4 regions of the Streptomyces sp. NPDC007095 genome follow, and region 1 is predicted to be linked to each of the others. Evidence: riboswitches for the same ligand, from Rfam matches in the RefSeq annotation. Region 1 holds a riboswitch; each other region holds the start of a gene.

Evidence for each region. A riboswitch is a leader RNA that binds a small molecule or an ion and turns the genes downstream of it on or off. The one in region 1 is predicted to bind thiamine pyrophosphate.
Region 2: it holds a riboswitch for thiamine pyrophosphate, as region 1 does, so the genes downstream of both, ABZ656_RS10410 (cytosine permease) here and ABZ656_RS28585 (thiamine ABC transporter substrate-binding protein) in region 1, are expected to answer to the same signal.
Region 3: it holds a riboswitch for thiamine pyrophosphate, as region 1 does, so the genes downstream of both, thiO (glycine oxidase ThiO) here and ABZ656_RS28585 (thiamine ABC transporter substrate-binding protein) in region 1, are expected to answer to the same signal.
Region 4: it holds a riboswitch for thiamine pyrophosphate, as region 1 does, so the genes downstream of both, thiC (phosphomethylpyrimidine synthase ThiC) here and ABZ656_RS28585 (thiamine ABC transporter substrate-binding protein) in region 1, are expected to answer to the same signal.

The regions. Positions count from the first base shown of each region.
Region 1 covers NZ_JBEYFS010000092.1:21,425-23,607, reverse strand. The annotation lists gene ABZ656_RS28585 (thiamine ABC transporter substrate-binding protein) at 1-861, opposite strand, end outside; TPP riboswitch at 944-1,063, opposite strand; gene rlmN (23S rRNA (adenine(2503)-C(2))-methyltransferase RlmN) at 1,153-2,183, opposite strand, start outside.
Region 2 covers NZ_JBEYFS010000022.1:2,778-4,960, reverse strand. The annotation lists gene ABZ656_RS10410 (cytosine permease) at 1-1,002, opposite strand, end outside; TPP riboswitch at 992-1,086, opposite strand; gene ABZ656_RS10405 (maleylacetate reductase) at 1,151-2,183, opposite strand, start outside.
Region 3 covers NZ_JBEYFS010000261.1:1,103-3,285, reverse strand. The annotation lists gene ABZ656_RS49440 (FAD-dependent oxidoreductase) at 1-703, opposite strand, end outside; TPP riboswitch at 885-996, shown strand; gene thiO (glycine oxidase ThiO) at 994-2,183, shown strand, end outside.
Region 4 covers NZ_JBEYFS010000004.1:48,480-50,662, reverse strand. The annotation lists gene ABZ656_RS02635 (YibE/F family protein) at 1-1,063, opposite strand, end outside; TPP riboswitch at 1,135-1,312, shown strand; gene thiC (phosphomethylpyrimidine synthase ThiC) at 1,305-2,183, shown strand, end outside.

The sequences.
Region 1 (2,183 bases):
GCCGCCCTTCGTGTTCTTCGCGTTGCTCAGCAGCCCCGCGTACTCGATCTGGCGGAAGCAGGTGCCGCTCGCGACCCCGGTCGGCGCGGTCTTCGGCTTCGGGTCCGCGTAGATCACCTCGGCGGGCGGGGAGGAGGCGTACGAGACGACCAGGGGCCGGTCGGCCTTGGCCTTCTTGCCGCCCGCGGACCCGGAGAATTCGTCGTTGTAGGCCTGCTCCCAGCCGTCGACCACCTTCACGCCGTTGGCCCTGAGCTTCTTCCAGTAGTCCTGCCACCCGTCGTCCCCGTACTTCGCGGCGGTCCCGAGCAGGAAGCCGAGGCCGGGCGAGGACGTGGACGCGTTCTCGGTGACGAGGAGGTTCTTGTACGCGGGCTTGATCAGGTCGTCGAACGAGGCGGGCGGGGCCAGCTTGTGCTTGCTGAAGTAGGCCTTGTCGTAGTTGACGCAGATGTCACCGGAGTCGATGGGCGTGACCCGGTGCTTGTCCTGGTCGATCCGGTACTGCTGGACGATCTGGTCGGAGCCCTTGGCCTCGTACGACTGGAACAGCCCGTTGTCGAGCGCACGGGACAGCAGTGTGTTGTCGACGCCGAAGAAGACGTCGCCCTGCGGGTTGTCCTTGGTGAGGATGGCCTTGTTGACGGCCTGCCCGGCGTCGCCGTCCTTGAGGACCCTGACCTTGTACCCGGACTGCTTCTCGAAGTCCTGCAGCACGCTCTTCGACACGGCCCACGAATCGTGGCTGACGAGCGTGACGGTCTTGGAGTCCCCGGCGCCGCCGCTGTCGGAGGACCCGCACGCGGACAGCGTGACGAGGCCCAGCCCGATGGCGATGGCCGTGGTCGTCCTCTTGGTGATCACTGAATTCCTCCTGGGATGACCAGGAAGAGACGCGGCCCTGCCCGGGATCCTCGGAAGGTTCCCGGGCAGGGCGCAACAGCTTGAGTGATGCCCGAACTTCCTACCCAGAATGACCTGGGCAAGGTTCAGAGGGTCTGCGGCCCACCGGTTGCTCCGGCTACCGCACTCTCAGCGCTGTGGCGCTCCCCTGTCGGAATATGAAGATGTCGGAATATGGAATTGCACTGACTGACAGTGGCCGGCACCAGCTGGCAGAAAAGGCGCCGCCGGGCACTGCCGCCGATCAGACTATCGCTCGGTCGCGGCCAGCTGTCCGCATGCCCCGTCGATCTCCTGGCCACGGGTGTCCCGGACGGTCACCGGCACCCCGTGAGCCGCGATCGCCTCGACGAACGCCTTCTCGTCCTCGGGCCGCGAGGCGGTCCACTTCGAACCCGGCGTCGGGTTCAGCGGGATGAGGTTGACGTGCACGGGCTTGCCCTTGAGCAGCCGCCCGAGCCTGTCACCACGCCATGCCTGGTCGTTGATGTCCCGGATGAGGGCGTACTCGATGGACAGCCGGCGCCCGGACTTGGCCGCGTACTCCCAGCCTGCGTCGAGCACCTCGCGCACCTTCCACCGCGTGTTGACGGGGACGAGGGTGTCGCGCAGCTCGTCGTCAGGGGCGTGCAGCGAGATGGCGAGACGGCACTTGAAGCCCTCGTCGGAGAACCGGTGGATGGCGGGCACCAGCCCGACCGTCGACACGGTGATCCCGCGCTGCGAGAGCCCGAGCCCGTCCGGCTCGGGGTCGGTGAGCGCGCGGATGGCGCCCACGACCCGCTTGTAGTTGGCGAGCGGCTCGCCCATGCCCATGAAGACGATGTTGCTCAGCCGCGCCGGACCGCCCGGGATCTCGCCGTCCCGGAGGGCCCGCATCCCGTCCACGATCTGGTGCACGATCTCGCCCGTGGACAGATTCCGGTCCAGCCCGGCCTGTCCGGTGGCGCAGAACGGGCAGTTCATCCCGCAGCCCGCCTGCGAGCTGATGCACATGGTCACCCGGTCCGGGTAGCGCATCAGCACGGACTCTACGAGCGTGCCGTCGAACAGGCGCCACAGGGTCTTGCGGGTGGTGTCCTGGTCGGTCGACAGATGCCGCACGACCGTCATCAGCTCGGGAAGCAGCGCCTCCTGAAGCTTGCCGCGCGCGGCGGCCGGGATGTCCGTCCACTCCACGGGGTCGTGCGCGAACCGCGCGAAGTAGTGCTGCGAGAGCTGCTTGGCGCGAAACGGCTTCTCACCGATCGCGGCAACCGCCTCTTTGCGCTCGGCTGGCG
Region 2 (2,183 bases), on a different contig from region 1:
TACGCCCATGGTCTGCAGGGCGAGCGAGCCGCTGTAGTCGTTCATGGCGTTGCTGCTCAGTGCGGCGAGCGCCACGGCGAGCAGGCCGAACGCGCCGAGGGCGCCCCCGCCGAGCAGGGTGTCGACGCCGCGGGCGGTCTGGTCGGTGAAGACGGCTGCGCCCCACAGTCCGAGCGCCTGGACGGCCACGAAGGACACGCTGACGCCGGCCAGGGTGTACCAGAACATGCGCGGGCGGGACGCCGTGCGCGGCAGATAGCGGCTGAAGTCGCTCGCGTACGGGGCCCACGACAGCGCAAGGCTGAGCGCGATGGTGCAGGTCAGGACGAAGGCCCCGGCCCGGTCGGCGCCATGGGCGGTTGCGGCGGGGGTGGTGTGGGCGCCGCTCAGGAGCTTCACGGTCAGGGCCACGAACGCGGCGGCGAGGGCGAAGGTCATCACGGTCTGGAGCCGGTGGATCGCCTCGTAGCCGAGGACGCCGAGCGCCCCCTGCGCCGCCATCATGACGAGCACACCCAGCCAGAACGGCCAGCCGCACAGCTGGGCCAGCGCGTCCCCGCCGAAGAGGCCGATCAGCGCGTCCCAGGCGATGGACGACAGCCACTGCAGGGCGCCGGGGACGACCACGGCCCGGCCGAACGCGAGGCGGGCGAGCGGCAGCTGTCCGGCGCCGGTCTGGCTCCCCCAGGTGCCGAGGTACGCGGTCGGAACCGCCCCCAGGAGGGTGCCCAGCACGACGGCGGCGAGCGCGGTGGAGAAGTCCAGGCCGAGCGCGATGCCGACGGTGCCGGTGAACACGCCGGTCATGGTCAGGTTGGGGGCGAACCACACGGTGAACAGACGGCCGGGGCCGCCGTAGCGGTGGTCCTCCGGGACCGGGGCGATTCCGCGCGCCTCGACGTGCAGATCCCCAGGGGCGGTGGGCATCCGCCCGTCGAATACGCCCTGCGGGCCTCCGACGGCCACCTCAGCGCGAGCGTTACGGGCATACGGCAACGACATGAGACATCCCTCCGCCAGTCCTAACTGGTTCAGGTTCGACGGGTGTGATCTCAGCCCTCGTGCGGGGCACCCCGTGTCCGGTTCGGCGGTCAGGATAGCCCGGCGGGCGCGGTATGCCCCAGGGGGAGGGGTCCGCACGGCACCGCTGCTACGCGTCGGCGCTCGGCTCCCTGCCCTCGTACGCCGCCGTCAGCAGCGCCAGCACACCGTCCACGGTGACCTCGCGCGGGTTCGGATACGTCTGTGCGACGGCCTGTTCGGCGGCCACCGCCAGGTCGGTCTTCTTGAGACCGAGTTCGGCGAGGCTCCGGGGAGCACCGAGGTCCCCGGCCAGCGCCCGCAGGGCATGGGGGACGTCGTCGGTGCAGCCCAGGGCCCGCGAGAGCGCGGTGATCGCCCGGGGCGCGGCGGGCGCGTTGAAAGCGAGGGCGTACGGGAGGACCACCGTGTGCGTCTCGGCGTGCGGCAGGCCGAAGGTGCCGCCGAGAACGTGGCACAGCTTGTGGTGCAGGCCCATGGTGGTGGCGCCGAGACAGGCGCCGCAGAGCCAGGCGCCGTACAGGGCCCGGCCGCGCGCGTCGAGGTCGCCTGGGGCGGCGGCCACCAGCGGCAGGGCCCCTGTCATCGCCCGTACGCCCTCCTCGGCCATGAGCGAGACGAGGGGCGAGGCGTCGGGCGCGTAGAGGGCCTCGACGGCGTGGGCGAGCGCGTTGACGCCGCTGGTGACGGTGAGGGGCACGGGGAGCGAGAGGGTGAGCTCGGGGTCGTAGACGACGCTGCGGGGCTGGACGGCGAGGTCGCGTCCGGTGCGCTTGGCGCCGTGCTCGGTGAGTCCCCAGACCGGGGTCATCTCGGAGCCGGAGTAGGTGGAGGGCACGGCGATCAGGGGCAGGCCGGTGCGCAGCGCGATCGCCTTGCCGAGGCCGATCGCCGAGCCACCGCCGACCGCGACACACCCGTCGGCGCCTGCCGCGCGCGCCGCCTCGACGGCCCGGTCGGCGACCTCTACGGGTACGTGCATCCGGGCCTCGGCGTGCAGCCCCGCGCAGGCGTCGCCCAGGGCGTCCGCGACCGCGCGTGCCGTGTCCTCGCCCCTGCCGCCGCAGACCACCAGCACCCTGCGCAGCCCGAGCCGGGCGGCCTCGTCGGGGGTCGCGGAGACGGCGGCGCCGGGCCGGAAG
Region 3 (2,183 bases), on a different contig from region 1:
CCGGCACCCGCGAGCCGTCGTCGAGGACCACCGCACCGGGCTCGACACGCTCCACGCGCGCGTGGGTGCGCAGCGACGCGCCGCTGTCCGCGTACCAGGCGGTCATCGGCGCGGCCACCTCCGCGGGCAGCGCCCCGGCCAGCGGCCGGTCGGCGGCCTCGACGACCGTGACCGCGCACCCGGCCTCGCGCGCCGCCGTCGCGAACTCCGCGCCGATCCAGCCCGCCCCGACGACCACGATGTCGTGCTGCTGGGCGAGCACGGGGCGCAGTCGCTCGGCGTCGTCCAGGGTCCGCAGCAGATGGACGCCGGGGACGCCCTGTGCGCCGGGCAGCTGGATCGGTTCCGCGCCGGTCGCGAGGACCAGGACGTCGTACGGCACCGGTCCTGCCTCGGTGTCCAGCTCGTGGTCTGCGGGGCGCAGGCCCAGCGCCTCGCAGCCGAGTCGCAGTTCGATGCCCAGCGCCTCGAAGTCGATGTCGAAGGCGGAGCCCTCGGCCTTGCCGAGCAGCACCGCCTTGGACAGGGGTGGCCGGTCGTACGGCTGGTGCGGCTCGGCGCCGATCAGCGTCACGTCCCCGGTGAAACCCTGTTCCCGCAGGGCGACCGCCGTCTGCACGCCGGCCATGCCCGCGCCCACGATGACGACCCGCCGTGCCGTACGCCCCTGCGTCCGCACCTGTGCCCGCGTCTGCTCGCTCACCTGATCACCATAGACAACTGACAATCTGTCAGTCAGGGGACGTGCGCAGTGACCTGTTCCACAACGGATCTCGCCGTCCTGCTCGTCGTACGCGGACCGCGTGCGCGTACCGACCCGCGAACGGGCTCTGGACGGAGGCTCCCTTACTGAGACATACGGCAGCGGGCTAGGGTGGCGAACGTAAAGCACTCGCGGGAGCCCGGACGCACCGGGCTGAGAGGGAGGCTGGCGGCCTCCGACCGTACGAACCTGATCCGGGTCATGCCGGCGAAGGGAGGGGCTGGACGCCCATGTCGCCTACGCGTACACCTGCACGTTCATCGGATGCGCCGTCATCGGACGCACGTACCTCGGACGTCCTCGTCATCGGGGGCGGGATCATCGGTCTCGTGACCGCCTGGCGGGCCGCGCAGCGCGGGTTCACCGTCGCGGTCGTGGACCCCGAGCCGGGCGGCGGAGCGGCACGGGTGGCCGCCGGAATGCTCGCCGCCGTCACCGAGCTGCACTACGGCGAGCAGACCCTGCTGGGCCTGAACCTCGCCTCCGCGCGCCGCTATCCCGACTTCGCCGCCGAACTCACCGAGGCGAGCGGCCAGGACCTCGGCTACCGCCGGTGCGGCACGCTGGCCGTCGCCATGGACGCCGACGACCGGGCCCACCTGCGCGAACTGCATGCCTTGCAACACCGCTCGGGGCTCGAATCGGAGTGGCTCAGCGGCCGGGAGTGCCGCCGTCTGGAGCCGATGCTCGCGCCGGGCGTGCGCGGCGGGCTGCGGGTCGACAAAGACCACCAGATCGACCCGCGCCGACTCGCGAAGGCCCTGGTCACGGCATGCGAGCGGGCCGGAGTGAAGTTCCACCGGACGTGGGCGGAGCGCCTGACCGTCGTACGGGACCGGGCCGCCGGGGTCGTCACGACGGACGGTGAACAGCTGGCGGCGGGGCAGGTGGTACTCGCGGCCGGGAGCCTCAGCGGGAAGCTCCCGGGCGTGCCCGCCGACGTACTGCCGCCCGTACGGCCCGTGAAGGGTCAGGTGCTGCGGCTGACCGTGCCGAAGCGGTACGCCCCGTTCCTGAGCCGGACCGTGCGGGCCGTGGTGCGCGGCAGCCAGGTCTATCTGGTGCCGCGGGAGAACGGTGAGCTCGTCGTGGGCGCCACCAGCGAGGAGCTGGGCTGGGACACGACGGTGACCGCGGGCGGGGTCTACGAGCTGCTGCGCGACGCCCATGAGCTGGTGCCCGGGATCACCGAGCTGCCGCTCACCGAGACGCGCGCGGGCCTGCGGCCGGGGTCGCCCGACAACGCGCCACTGCTCGGCCCGACCGCGCTCGACGGGCTGCTGCTGGCCACCGGGCACTACCGCAACGGCGTCCTGCTCACGCCCGTCACCGGGGACGCCATGGCGCACGTCCTGACCACCGGCGAGCTTCCGGAAGAGGCCCGCCCCTTCACCCCCGGGCGCTTCAGCACAGCACTCAC
Region 4 (2,183 bases), on a different contig from region 1:
TCAGACCGGTGTTGTCGTCCGTGTTGCCGGTCAGCGCCGCCCAGCCGATGAACTCCGAGCCGAGGATGCCGATCAGCACCAGGGAGAGCAGGGTGCCGAGCACCGCCACCGATGTACGGGCCGAGAGGCCGTGGCACATGTAGAGCGCGATCAGCATGATGGCGCTCGCCCCGACCACGGCCACGACCAGCGGATTCGAGCCCTGCAGGATCGCGGGCAGGATGAAGAAGGTCAGGATCACGAAGCTGATGGCCAGTGCGACCAGCGCCATGACACCGCGCATCCGGCCCACCACCACGACGGCCAGCGCGAAGATCCCGGCGAGCAGCGCCATCGGGAACTTCCGGTTCACATCGGTGACCGAGTACTGCAGGTCCCTGGGCGCGGAGGGCTCGTACGCGGCCACGACCTTCTCGCCCTCGTGCAACTGCCGTGACTGGTCGGGCTGGATGATCTCCGTGAACGTACGGCCCTTGTCCTTGCCGGTGTCGATCCGGATCGTCGCCTTTTTGCAGTCGCCCGTCGCCTGTTGCTGCGCGGAGGAGCCCTCGGCGGTGGATGTGTCGCCGCTCGGGGTCTCCCCCGACGCGTTCACGGACTTGCAGCTGACCTTGTCGACCTTGGTGACCGTGGCCTGCTGGGTCTGCCGGTCGAAGCCGACGCCGGTGCGCTCGTGGGACGGGGCGCCACCGGGCCAGAGCACCGCGAGACCCACAACGACCGCGGCGGCGAAGGGGATCAGAATGGCCGCGATGACCTTGCGCAGATGCTTGGAGACGGGCGTGGCGGGCCCATGGCTGTGACTGTGCGAGTGCCCAGACCCGTGCTCGTCCCCAGGCCCATGTCCATTCCCAGGCCCGTCCCCAGACCCATGTCCGTGTCCGTCCCCGGGGCCGTGCCCGTGTCCCGCACCCGGTCCGTGCCCATGCCCGCCCCCCGGACCGAGGCCACTGCCCGGCCCGCGTCCGTGGCCGTCTCCGGGACCAGGTCCATAGCCGTCTCCGGGACCGCGTCGGCGCGGCGGCTCGGACGGCGGGAACGGGGGCTGCTGCGTTGTGGTCACCGACCGATCATCGCAAGAACGGTGATGGCCCTCTGTTCACCGCGCCAGATATGACGCTAGCGTGGAGTCACCTTTGCACACGCGGGAGCTCGGAGCACCGGGCTGAGAGGGCGCTGACCTTCGTCTTAGCGATGTTTCACGTGGAACGAGTGATGTTTCACAAGGGACGTCTGCAGACGGAATCCGCTGCGTCGACCGCCGAACCTGTTACCGGGTAATGCCGGCGTAGGGAGTAGGTCTCATGACCAACAAGGACGTACGCACGCCTGCCTCCAGCCAGATCGGCGAGGCGCCTGCCCCGCCCGAGGGCGAACAGCCACGGGAGGCCGGGAAGTCCATCGGCTGGCACAAGGGATACGTCGGGGGTTCGCGCCCCGATCTGCGGGTGCCGGTCCGTCAAGTGCATCTCACCAACGGGCAGTCCGTCACGCTGTACGACACCTCCGGCCCGTACACCGATCCGGTCGTCGACACCGACGTACGCAGGGGCCTCGCGCCGCTGCGCGAGAACTGGATCATCGCCCGCGGTGACACCGAGGAGTATGCGGGCCGTCCCGTCCGTCCCGAGGACGACGGAATCAAGCACACCGCTCCGCGCGGGGGCCTGCGCAACCTCGACGCGGTCTTCCCGGGGCGGCCGCGCCAGCCACGTCGAGGCCGTTCCGGAGAGGCGGTCACGCAGCTCGCGTACGCCCGGCGGGGCGAGATCACGCCCGAGATGGAGTTCGTGGCGGTCCGCGAGAACGTCGACCCCGAGGTCGTACGCGAGGAGATCGCCGCCGGTCGCGCGGTGCTGCCCGCGAACGTCAACCACCCGGAGATCGAACCGATGATCATCGGCAAGCGGTTCCTGGTGAAGGTCAACGCCAACATCGGCAACTCCGCCGTCACCTCCTCCATCGAGGAGGAGGTCGAGAAGATGACCTGGGCCACCCGCTGGGGCGCGGACACGGTCATGGACCTGTCCACCGGCCGCAATATCCACACCACGCGGGAATGGGTTCTGCGCAACTCCCCCGTCCCCATCGGCACGGTGCCGCTCTACCAGGCTCTGGAGAAGGTGGACGGCCGCGCCGAGGAGCTGACCTGGGAGATCTACAAGGACACGGTCATCGAGCAG